3 regions of the Roseateles sp. GW823-FHT07B05 genome follow, and region 2 is predicted to be linked to each of the others. Evidence: predicted binding sites of a transcription regulator. Region 2 holds the regulator's gene; each other region holds the start of a gene.
The links. Region 2 encodes sigma-54, which starts transcription at its own class of promoters, with help from an activator protein. Its sites were predicted from a motif close to TGGCANGNAANCTGCTTT; they were not measured.
Positions count from the first base shown of each region.

Region 1: AC1Q7O_RS06640 (PEP-CTERM sorting domain-containing protein) is a predicted target of sigma-54. The motif match lies at 1,478-1,495, and genes of this name have one in related genera.
Region 3: AC1Q7O_RS17495 (circularly permuted type 2 ATP-grasp protein) is a predicted target of sigma-54. The motif match lies at 1,173-1,190, and genes of this name have one in related genera.

Region 1 covers NZ_JBXAGX010000002.1:533,143-536,416, forward strand. Annotated here, with positions in the region: gene AC1Q7O_RS06630 (ThiF family adenylyltransferase) at 1-192, opposite strand, end outside; gene AC1Q7O_RS06635 (nitroreductase family protein) at 308-1,456, shown strand; gene AC1Q7O_RS06640 (PEP-CTERM sorting domain-containing protein) at 1,561-2,319, shown strand; gene AC1Q7O_RS06645 (GNAT family N-acetyltransferase) at 2,615-3,274, opposite strand, start outside.
Region 2 covers NZ_JBXAGX010000003.1:163,563-166,836, forward strand. Annotated here, with positions in the region: gene AC1Q7O_RS08900 (DUF4148 domain-containing protein) at 1-57, opposite strand, end outside; gene AC1Q7O_RS08905 (AraC family transcriptional regulator) at 182-1,018, shown strand; gene AC1Q7O_RS08910 (RNA polymerase factor sigma-54) at 1,082-2,575, opposite strand; gene lptB (LPS export ABC transporter ATP-binding protein) at 2,730-3,274, opposite strand, start outside.
Region 3 covers NZ_JBXAGX010000008.1:6,238-9,511, forward strand. Annotated here, with positions in the region: gene AC1Q7O_RS17495 (circularly permuted type 2 ATP-grasp protein) at 1-1,150, opposite strand, end outside; gene AC1Q7O_RS17500 (TonB-dependent receptor) at 1,317-3,274, opposite strand, start outside.

The DNA.
Region 1 (3,274 bases), on a different contig from region 2:
AAAACTGTCAAAGTCAGCGATGTTGAAGGCACCGATGCCCAGTCGCGCGAGCGTCAACAGATGGGCCCCACCCACCCCACCCAGGCCTGCAATGGCAGCCCGCGCGCCCCGCAGGCGGGCTTGCTCATCACGCGTCACCCAGCCGATGTTGCGGGAAAACGCCGCACCGTAGTCGAAAGTCGAGTTATTCATCACCGAATCCCTGTAGCGAAGATCTCACGCAAGCCCACCGCGTCGACACAAATCCGTCGGCAGGCCGTAACGCTCACCCACAATCTGCCGCACACAAAAAGCAAGGCCACGCACCATGAGCCAGACGCCTGACATTCACAAGATTCTTGACCTTGCTCGCTGGGCACCAAGCGGCGACAACACGCAGCCCTGGCGTTTCCAGATCGAAGGGCCTTGGCATGTCGTGGTGCATGGCTTTGATACCCGCGAGCATTGTGTCTACGACCTGGATGGCCATCCAAGCCAGATATCCATGGGCGCCTTGATCGAAACGGCAGCGATCGCCGCATCCACTCAGGGCTTGACGCTTGAAGCCATCCGCCGAGCGGATACACCAGAGCATCGGCCTCTTGTGGATCTCCGGTTCTCCCCGTCCACAAACGTACAGCCTGACCACCTGGCCGCCTCCATCCAGAATCGCAGCGTCCAACGCAGGCCACTCAGCACACGTCCGCTGCAGCCGGAAGAACTGGCGGCGCTGGCGGCTTCGGTCGGCCCGCACCACCGCGTTGCGTGGATGGAAAGCTTTTCTGCACGACTGCGCGTGGCCCGCATGCTATTTCATTCGGCCAAGCTGCGGCTGATCATGCGCGAGGCTTACGAGGTACATCGAGACATCATCGAATGGAACGCGCGCTACAGCGAAACCCGCGTTCCGGATCAAGCGCTCGGGGCCGACGCTGTCACCACCAAGCTGATGCGGTTCGCGATGACCTCGTGGGAACGAATCGATTTCATGAATCGCTACCTCGCCGGCACGGTCGCACCACGCATCCAACTGGATTTCATCCCCGGCCTCGCCTGCGCGAGCCACTTCGCCATCCAAGCAGAACGAGCGCCGCGCGGCATCGATGACTACATCGCCGCCGGACGGGCGATGCAGAGGTTCTGGCTCACGGCAACATCACTGGGCATCCAGTTGCAGCCGGAGATCACACCGCTGGTTTTCGCAAGATACGCACGCGAGCGGCGACACTTCTCCAAACTGCCCGCCGCCGCGGGCTACGCCCAGCAAATCGAGGCGCGGTTAGCGACATTGCTCGGCGGCGCCCCGGTCGCCGAACGCACCGTGTTCATGGGCCGCGTAGGCAAAGGGGCTGCCGCATCAGCGCGTTCGCTCCGCCGCCCGCTGGATGAGCTGATGTTGACGCCGGGGTCCAATGCACTGTCGGGAAGCTTTACACCCAGCACCCCAGCCACCCAGATAAAAACCACAAGTCATTGATAATAAAAGAGTTTTCCAATCTGGCACGGCTTCTGCTTTAAATGCATCGACTAGGCCTCGGTCCCTACCGAACAGTGTTTCAACGTGTCATTGGAGCGAATCAAATGAACAAGCTTCTCAAACTGGCAGTCGCCGCAGCATCTGCAGCCCTCTGCTTCACCGCCCAAGCCGGCGCCGTGCTGGATGACTTCAGCCAAGCGCAGACCAAGATCCAGACGGACGTCAACAACTCCGGCGAGATCTGGGGTACGTCCTCCTTCTCCAGCAGCATCCTTGGCGGCTATCGCGATATCTCGATCGAGAAGCTGACCGGTGCGAACAACAACGACGTCGGCACCGTGAGCGCCGTGGTCGCCCAAGGCATCTACTCGTTCAGCACCGAAGCTGACGTCTACGCGGTCGGCAAGATCGTCTGGGACGGCATCAATGATGCGTCCACTGGTGTCAACAAGAACACCGGCCTGGGCAACCAGGACCTGGCCGTTGGCGCCAATGCGTTCCAACTGACCGTCGTGTCCGCCGACCTCGGCTTCCCGTTCCAGATCGACGTCTACACCTCGGCCACGCAGTTCTCGTCGTTCCGCACGACCGCCCTCGGCCCGGGTACCTTCCAGATCCCGTTCGTCTGCTTCCTCGTGAACGTCTGCCCGTCGGCAACGCTGACCACGGGTGGTGGCGGTGCTGACTTCTCGAAGATCAACGCCATCGTCGCAACGGTGAACGTTGCCGGCTCGACCAACTCGGTCGACCTGCGCCTCGACAACGTGGTGACCGTGCCGGAACCGGCGTCGCTGGGCCTGGTCGGCGCCGCGATCCTGGGCCTGGGCCTGGTTCGCCGCCGCAGCAGCAAGGCTGCCAAGTAATCGGCAGTTTCCTGCTGGTTAGAGAAAGGGCCCTTCGGGGCCCTTTTTTACGTCTGTGTCAGCCACCAACTCCGACGTCTTCATTGCACGGGAGGGGGCGACCACATGGGGCGGAATGCTCCGACACAACGAACTGGCTCAATACCGCAGTCACGCTGTGGTATCGAGTTCCACTTCCCGCATGAAATCAGAGCAGTGCCCCACAACCACTCGCTGAGCTGTGCTCATGGCGACCTAGAACTAAATGGGCTGAGGCTCACCAAAGAGCGTTCAGCCCGATTTCGAGAACAGTCGCCTACTGCAGAAGGTCCCCGGAAGTCCGCCCGACTTCCAGCGCGGCCACGCAACGCCGCCAGGCGAGATCGGGCTCATCCAGCCTGAAACCGAAGAAGGTTCCTTGGTCAGTCTGCCTTCGGCGAGCGACACGCACTTCGACGACAGACCGCTCATCCTTGCCCAGATCTACAACGGCGTGTCCAACGACGTCGCCAGACGGCAGGTCCAGACCCGATTCAGCCTGGAAGCCCATCAAGGACAGCTCGATCACATTGACCACGAACGTGCGCCCGCCATCAGGTGTGTCGAAACTGACGGACGCCGGGCATCGGATGGAGTACCGCTGGTGTTGCCGCAAGGGGTGACCCTCGATGACGGAACTCTCCAGCAACGGCAGCACCGAGCGGTATTCCGGCAACGTGTTGTAGATGGACCAGAGCAGGGACTTCTTGCGGTCATCCATGCTGTCGAAGACCTTGGTCTTGACGTTGAAGAAGTAGTCCAGCAGTTCCGGCGTCATCACCGGGTCGTTGGTGGTGAAGTACCGCCTGGCCGGCAGCTTGATGTTCGGCAGCTGATGCTGGAAGAAGTAGTGGTGCAGGTTCTTCCGCGCCGGCCGGCCGCGGTAGCCGACTTTGAAAATCTCGCCCGCGTACTTCAGGTCCAACTCGGCGCCGAT
Region 2 (3,274 bases):
AGCGGCGGCGAACAGCAGTTGGAGGACGGCGCGGTTGAAGCTGGGTTGGCGGGTCATGGCAGGCTCCTGGAAGGTGTCGGTGGGGGCGTTGGATCTGTCTTGCGACAGGGATGAACTGTGCCGACGATGGGTGTACCTGAGATGCCATAAAGTACGTTTAACTTTGCATCTGGTACCGATCATGGCCGACCGACTTGCCGCGCTGTTCACGCACTTCGCCGTGCGCGCCGAGACCTTCCAGACCGGCGCGCTGTGCGGCGTCAACAGCCTGGTGCCACAGGCCGGGCGCGGCCAGCTGCACCTGATCCGGTCGGGCGATGTGGCCGTCCACCATGACGGCGTGCCCGAGCCGCTGCGCATCACCGAGCCCAGCCTGCTGCTCTACCCGCGCCCGCTGGCCCACCGCTTCGTGACGGACCCGGCGTGCGGTGCCGAGTTCCTGTGCGCCCACATGGCCTTCGACGGCGGTGCCGGCCATCCCATCGCCGCGGCGCTGCCGGCCTGGGTGTGCCTGCCGCTGGCGTCGGTGCCCGGCTGCGCGCCGGTGCTGGCGCAGCTGTTCGCCGAGGCCGAGGCGACGTATTGCGGCCGCCAGCTGATGCTGGACCGGCTGTTCGAGGTGCTGCTGATCTGGGTGCTGCGCGAGCTGATGGCGCAGGGCCGGGTCGAGTCCGGCATGCTGGCCGGGCTGTCGCACCCGAAGCTGCGCGGCGCGCTGGTGGCCATGCACGAGGCGCCGCAGCGCGACTGGCCGCTGGAGGAGCTGGCGGCGGCGGCGGGCATGTCGCGCACCGTGTTCGCCAACAGCTTCCGCGATGTCGTCGGCTGTACGCCGGGCGTCTACCTGCAGCGCTGGCGCATCGGTCTGGCGCAGAAAGGGCTGCGCGAGGGCCGCTCGCTCAAGCACATCGCGATGGACGTGGGCTACGGCGGCGAGGCGGCGCTGTCACGCGCGTTCCGCGCGCACACGGGGCAGTCGCCGCGGGAGTGGCGCAAGGCGGAGCTGCCGCAGGATTGAGCGGTCAGGAGAGCCGCCGCACCGACATCTCGCGCAGCGACTGGAGCAAGGCCAGCGCCTCGTTCACAACGCCTTGCGCAGATTCGCCGGCGCGATCTTCATGCCTTCGCGGTACTTGGCCACCGTGCGGCGGGCGCACTGGATGCCCTGTTCCTCCAGCATCGCCGCGAGCGCGCTGTCGGACAGCGGCTTCTTGATGTCCTCGGCCGCGACGAACTGCTTGATCAGCGCGCGCACCGCGGTGCTGGACGCCTCGCCGCCGGCCTCGGTGCTCAGCCCCGAGCCGAAGAAGTACTTCAGCTCGAAGGTGCCCCAGGACGTGGCCATGTACTTGGCCGTCGTCACGCGCGAGATGGTGGACTCGTGCAGGCCCAGCTCGTCGGCGATTTCGCGCAGCACCAGCGGCTTCATGGCCAGCTCGCCGTGCGTGAAGAAGCCGCGCTGGCGCTCCACGATGGCCTGGCTGACGCGCAGGATGGTGTCGAAGCGCTGCTGGATGTTCTTGATGAACCAGCGCGCCTCCTGCAGCTGCCCGCCCAGCGGCGAGTTGCTGATGCCGCCGCGCGTGGCGCGCAGCGCGTTCGCGTACAGCTCGTTGATGCGCAGCTTGGGTGCCACCTCGGGGTTCAGCATGACGCGGAACTCGCGGCCCACCTTGCGCACGATGACGTCGGGCACGATGGCCGCAGCCGCGCTTTGCGCGAAGCGGCGGCCCGGCTTGGGCTCCAGCCGCGTGATGAGGCCTTGCGCCTCGCGCAGCAAGGCCTCGTCGGCGCCGGTCTCGGCCATCAGCCGGCGCATGTCGCGGCGGGCCAGCAGCTCCAGATGACTCTTGCAGATCAGCAGGGCGATGGCCTGCGCCGGGCTCTTGGGCCGGGCGCGCAGCTGCAGCACCAGGCATTCGGACAGGTCGCGCGCGCCGATGCCGGCCGGGTCCAGGCTCTGCAGCAGGCGCAGCGCGATGCGCAGGTGGTCCAGCAGCTCGTCGCGGTCCTCGGGGTCGTCGCCGGCCAGCGCGGTGGCGATGTCCTCCAGCGGGTCTTCGAGGTAGCCGTCCTCGTTCAGCGACTCGATGACGACGTGCAGCGCCGCGCGGTCGGCGGCCGACAGGCTCAGGCCGGCCAGCTGCTGTGCCAGGTGCTCGGCCAGCGTCGTCTCGGCGGACTCCTGGCTCTCGCGCTCGCCGTCGTCGTCGCCGCTGGACGGGCTGCTGCTGGGCAGCTCACGGATGCCGTCGAAGTCGTCGCGCTCGGTGCCGTTCTCCCAGTCCTCGCGCTCGGTGCCGCCGAAGTCCTCGCCGCTGAGCTCGGCAGACTCCCCGCCCTCGGACTCCCCGGCCGACGCCTCCGTGCCGGCCTCGGCCGGCGCATTGGTGGCCAGCTCCGGCGCGCTGACGGTGAACTCTTCCTCGGCCTCCAGCAGCGGGTTGGCGGCCAGCATCTGCTCGACCTCCTGGTGCAGCTCCAGCGTCGACAGCTGCAGCAGCCGGATGGACTGCTGCAACTGGGGCGTCAGCGCCAAGTGCTGACTGAGGCGGACCTGGAGGGTCTGTTTCATGGTGTGACCCGCGGACCGGCGCCGGGCCGCTCCCAAGCCGGCCCGCAGGCGATGTGCGAGCGGCTCAATGCCGTGAGCATCGCCGTCCCCTCGGGGGACCGACCGGAATCGCGCGCGTTCAGCGCCGCGAGGATGGGCGAGGGGCTCACCATCCCTACATCCGGAAATGCTCGCCGAGGTACACCTTCCGCACATCGGCGTTGGCGACGATCTCGTCCGGCGTGCCTTCGGCCAGCACGGCACCCTCGCTGATGATGTAGGCGCGGTCGCAGATGCCCAGCGTCTCGCGGACGTTGTGGTCCGTGATGAGCACGCCGATGCCGCGGGCCTTCAGGAAGCCGATGATGCGCTGGATCTCCAGCACGGCGATGGGGTCCACGCCGGCGAACGGCTCGTCCAGCAGGATGAAACGCGGCTGCGTGGCCAGCGCCCGGGCGATCTCGACGCGGCGGCGCTCGCCGCCCGACAGTGCCGGCGCCGGGCTGTCACGCAGGCCGTCGATGGACAGGTCGTGCAGCAGGCCGTTCAGCAGCTCGTCGATGCGGCCCTTGGACAGCGCCTTGCCGCGCTCGTCCTGCTGCAGCTCCAGCACCGCGCGGATGTTCTGCTCGACCGTCAGCTTGCGGAAGATGGAGGCTTCCTGCGGCAGGTAGGAGAGGCCCAGCCGCGCGCGGGCGTGGATGGGCTGGCGCTGCACCT
Region 3 (3,274 bases), on a different contig from region 2:
CGAGCATGCCGTAGCCGCCCGCGCCGTGCACCTCCTTCACCACCAGCTCGGACAGATGCGCCAGCGTGTAAGCCAGGTCGTCCTTCTCGCGGCACACATAGGTGGGCACGTTCTGCAGGACGGGCTTCTCGCCGAGGTAGAACTCCACCATCTTCGGCACGTAGGGGTAGATCGACTTGTCGTCCGCGATGCCCGTGCCGATGGCGTTGGACAGCGTCACCTTGCCGGCCTTGTAGGCGTCCACCAGGCCGGCGCAGCCCAGCTGCGAATCGGCGCGGAACACCTGCGGGTCGAGGAAGTCGTCGTCCAGCCGGCGGTAGATGACGTCCACGCGCTTGGGGCCACGCGTCGTGCGCATGTAGACGAAGCCGCCGTCGACGAACAGGTCCTGCCCTTCCACCAGCTCCACGCCCATCTGCTGGGCCAGGAAGGCGTGCTCGAAGTAGGCCGAGTTGTACATGCCTGGCGTCAGCACGACGACCGTCGGGTCCGACACGCCGGACGGCGCCACGCTGCGCAGCGTGTCCAGCAGCAGGTCGGGGTAATGCGCCACCGGCGCGATGCGGTGGTTGACGAACAGCTCCGGGAAGAGCCGCATCATCATCTTGCGGTTCTCCAGCATGTAGCTCACGCCGCTGGGCACGCGCAGGTTGTCCTCCAGCACGTAGTAGTCGCCGCTGCCGTCGGCATTGCCGGCGCGCACGATGTCGACACCGGCGATGTGGCTGTAGACATTGCCCGGCACGTCCACGCCCATCATCTCCTTGCGGAACTGGGCGTTGTTCAGGATCTCGTCGGCGGGCACGATGCCGGCCTTCAGGATCTCCTGGTCGTGATAGACGTCGTGGATGAAGCGGTTCAGCGCCGTCACGCGCTGCGCCAGGCCGGCCTGCATGGACGTCCACTCGGACGCCGGGATGACCCGCGGGATCAGGTCGAACGGGATCAGCCGCTCGGTGCCTTCGCCCGAGTCCTTGTCCCCGTAGACCGCAAAGGTGATGCCCACGCGGCGGAAGATCAGCTCCGCCTGTTCGCGCCGTTCGCGCATCAGCGACTCGGGCTGCTCGGCCAGCCAGCGGGCGTAGGCCTCGTAGTGGGCGCGGGTGGCGTTGCCCCCCGCGGCTTTCATTTCATCGAAGGCGGTCTGCATCGTTGCTCCTCTCGCAGGCACCGACGCAAATTCCGCGCCACCCGGGTGGGCGGCTTCTGGTGCACCCGTGCACTGCCTCGGTGCAGGGTGCCCGAAGCCACGGCACCGAGGCACCAGAGTTAACCCGTCATGGCCCGCCCGGGTCGCCCCGGGCGCACCGCAGCGGTCAGAAGCGGATCTGCAGACCGGTGCTGGCGGAGCGGCCCGGCTGCGGCGCCAGCTCGCGGATCGTGGGCACCGCGGTGGCGTTGTAGGCCAGCTTGTTGCCCAGGTTGTCCAGCTTCAGGTACCAGAGCGCGTCCACGCCGTCCCAGCGCAGCTGGCGGGCCAGGCTGAGCCGCACGGTGCCGTAGCCGGCCGTGGCGGTGTCGAACTGCGCCACGCGTGTCTGCCGCGCCGCGCCGCGCCACTCGACCTTGCCGGACCAGTCGCCCCACTTGCCCTCCAGCCCCAGCATCGCGCGCAGCGGCGCCAGCCGCGGCAGCGGCTCGCCCGTCGTGCGGTTGTCGCCGCGCACGGCATCCAGCTGGGCCAGCACCGCGACGGCCGGGTGAGCCTGCCAGCGGCCCTCCAGCTCCACGCCGCGCAGCCGTGCCGGCACGGCCTGGAAGGCGTAGACCGGCACGGCCTCGCCGTCGTTGTCCGCAGTCTCGCCGGTGGCCTGCAGCGCGATGTAGTTCGAGAAGCGCGTCTCGTAGACGTTCACGTGCACATGGCTGCCGTCGCCCTCCCACTTCAGGCCCACGTCCAGGCCCTTGGACTTCTCCAGGCCCAGCCCGGCGTCGCCGCGTTCGAACGCCGCGCTGGCCACGTGCAGGCCATTGGCGAACAGCTCGTAGTAGGCCGGCGCGCGCTGCGTGCGGTTCAGGTTGGCGCTCAGGCTCCAGGCGCTGTCCAGCGGCAGCACGCCGCCCAGCGCCAGGCTCAGCGGGCGGAAACGCCGGGACACCGGCGCGCCGAAGCGGTCGCCGCCGTCCGAGTCCACCGTCACGCGCTCGGTGCGCGCCCCGGCCGACCAGTCCACGCCGGCCAGCCGCGCCTGCTCCAGCAGGAACACGCCGGTGCTGCGCGTGCGCGTGCTGGGCACGAAGGCCTCCTCGCCCAGCGCCGAGAAGTCCAGCGACTCGGTCTGCAGGCCGACGAGGCCCTTCACCGGGCCGAGCGCCGCATGCTCCACCTCCAGCCGGCCGTCCGTGCCGGTGCTCTTGAAGGTCGTGCCGACGTCGGCGCCCTCCATCTCCACGTGCTCGTAGCGGTTGCGGCTGAGCTGCCAGCTGACGCGGCGCACCGGCCCGTCGGCGGTGGCCCACTCGCCGGCCGTGGCCAGGCGCTGGCGCTGCATGCGGATGGTCACGTCGGCCTCGGCCGTGGTGCCGTAGTCGGTGTGGAAGTCGTCCACCGACACGCCGGCATAGCCGCCCTGGAAGAACACCGAGCCGCCCACCGCGCCGCCATGGCTGCGCGCGGCGGAGTTGCGCACGCTGGTGCGGCTCTCGGCGCCGTCGTCGGTGGGGCTGCTGAAGCGCGGCGTGCGCTGGTCGCCGGCGTCGCGGCCGGCCAGATCCACGTGCCAGCCAAAGCCCGACTGGGCCGAGCCGCTGCCGCCGTCCAGCACGACGGCGCCGCTCTTGTCGTTGCTGGCGCCGCCCAGCCGCACCTCGGCCGCACCGCTCAGGCCCGGCGTGAAGCTGCGCGGGATGCGGTTGTCCAGCGTGTTGACGACGCCGCCCACCGCGTTGCCGCCGTACAGCAGCGCCGCGGCACCGCGCAGCACCTCGACCTTGTCGATGACCAGCGGGTCGATGGCCACGCCGTGGTCGAAGCTGAGGTTGGACGCATCCACCGACGCGCCCGAGTTGTTCAGGATGCGCACGCGGTCGCCGTCCAGCCCGCGGATGCTGGGCCGGCTGGCGTTGGGGCCGAAGTTGGTGGCGGCCACGCCGGGCAGGCCCTGCAGCGTGTCGCCGAGGTTGGCAGCCCGGGTCAGCACGAGCTGGTCGCCGGACAGCGAATCGCTGGGCTGGGCCAGCACCTGGCTCTTCAGCGGGTTGCCGGTGACGACGACCTTGTCGAGGGACTCAGCCGGCTCGGCATGAACGACGGAAACGAAAGAAACGGACAGGC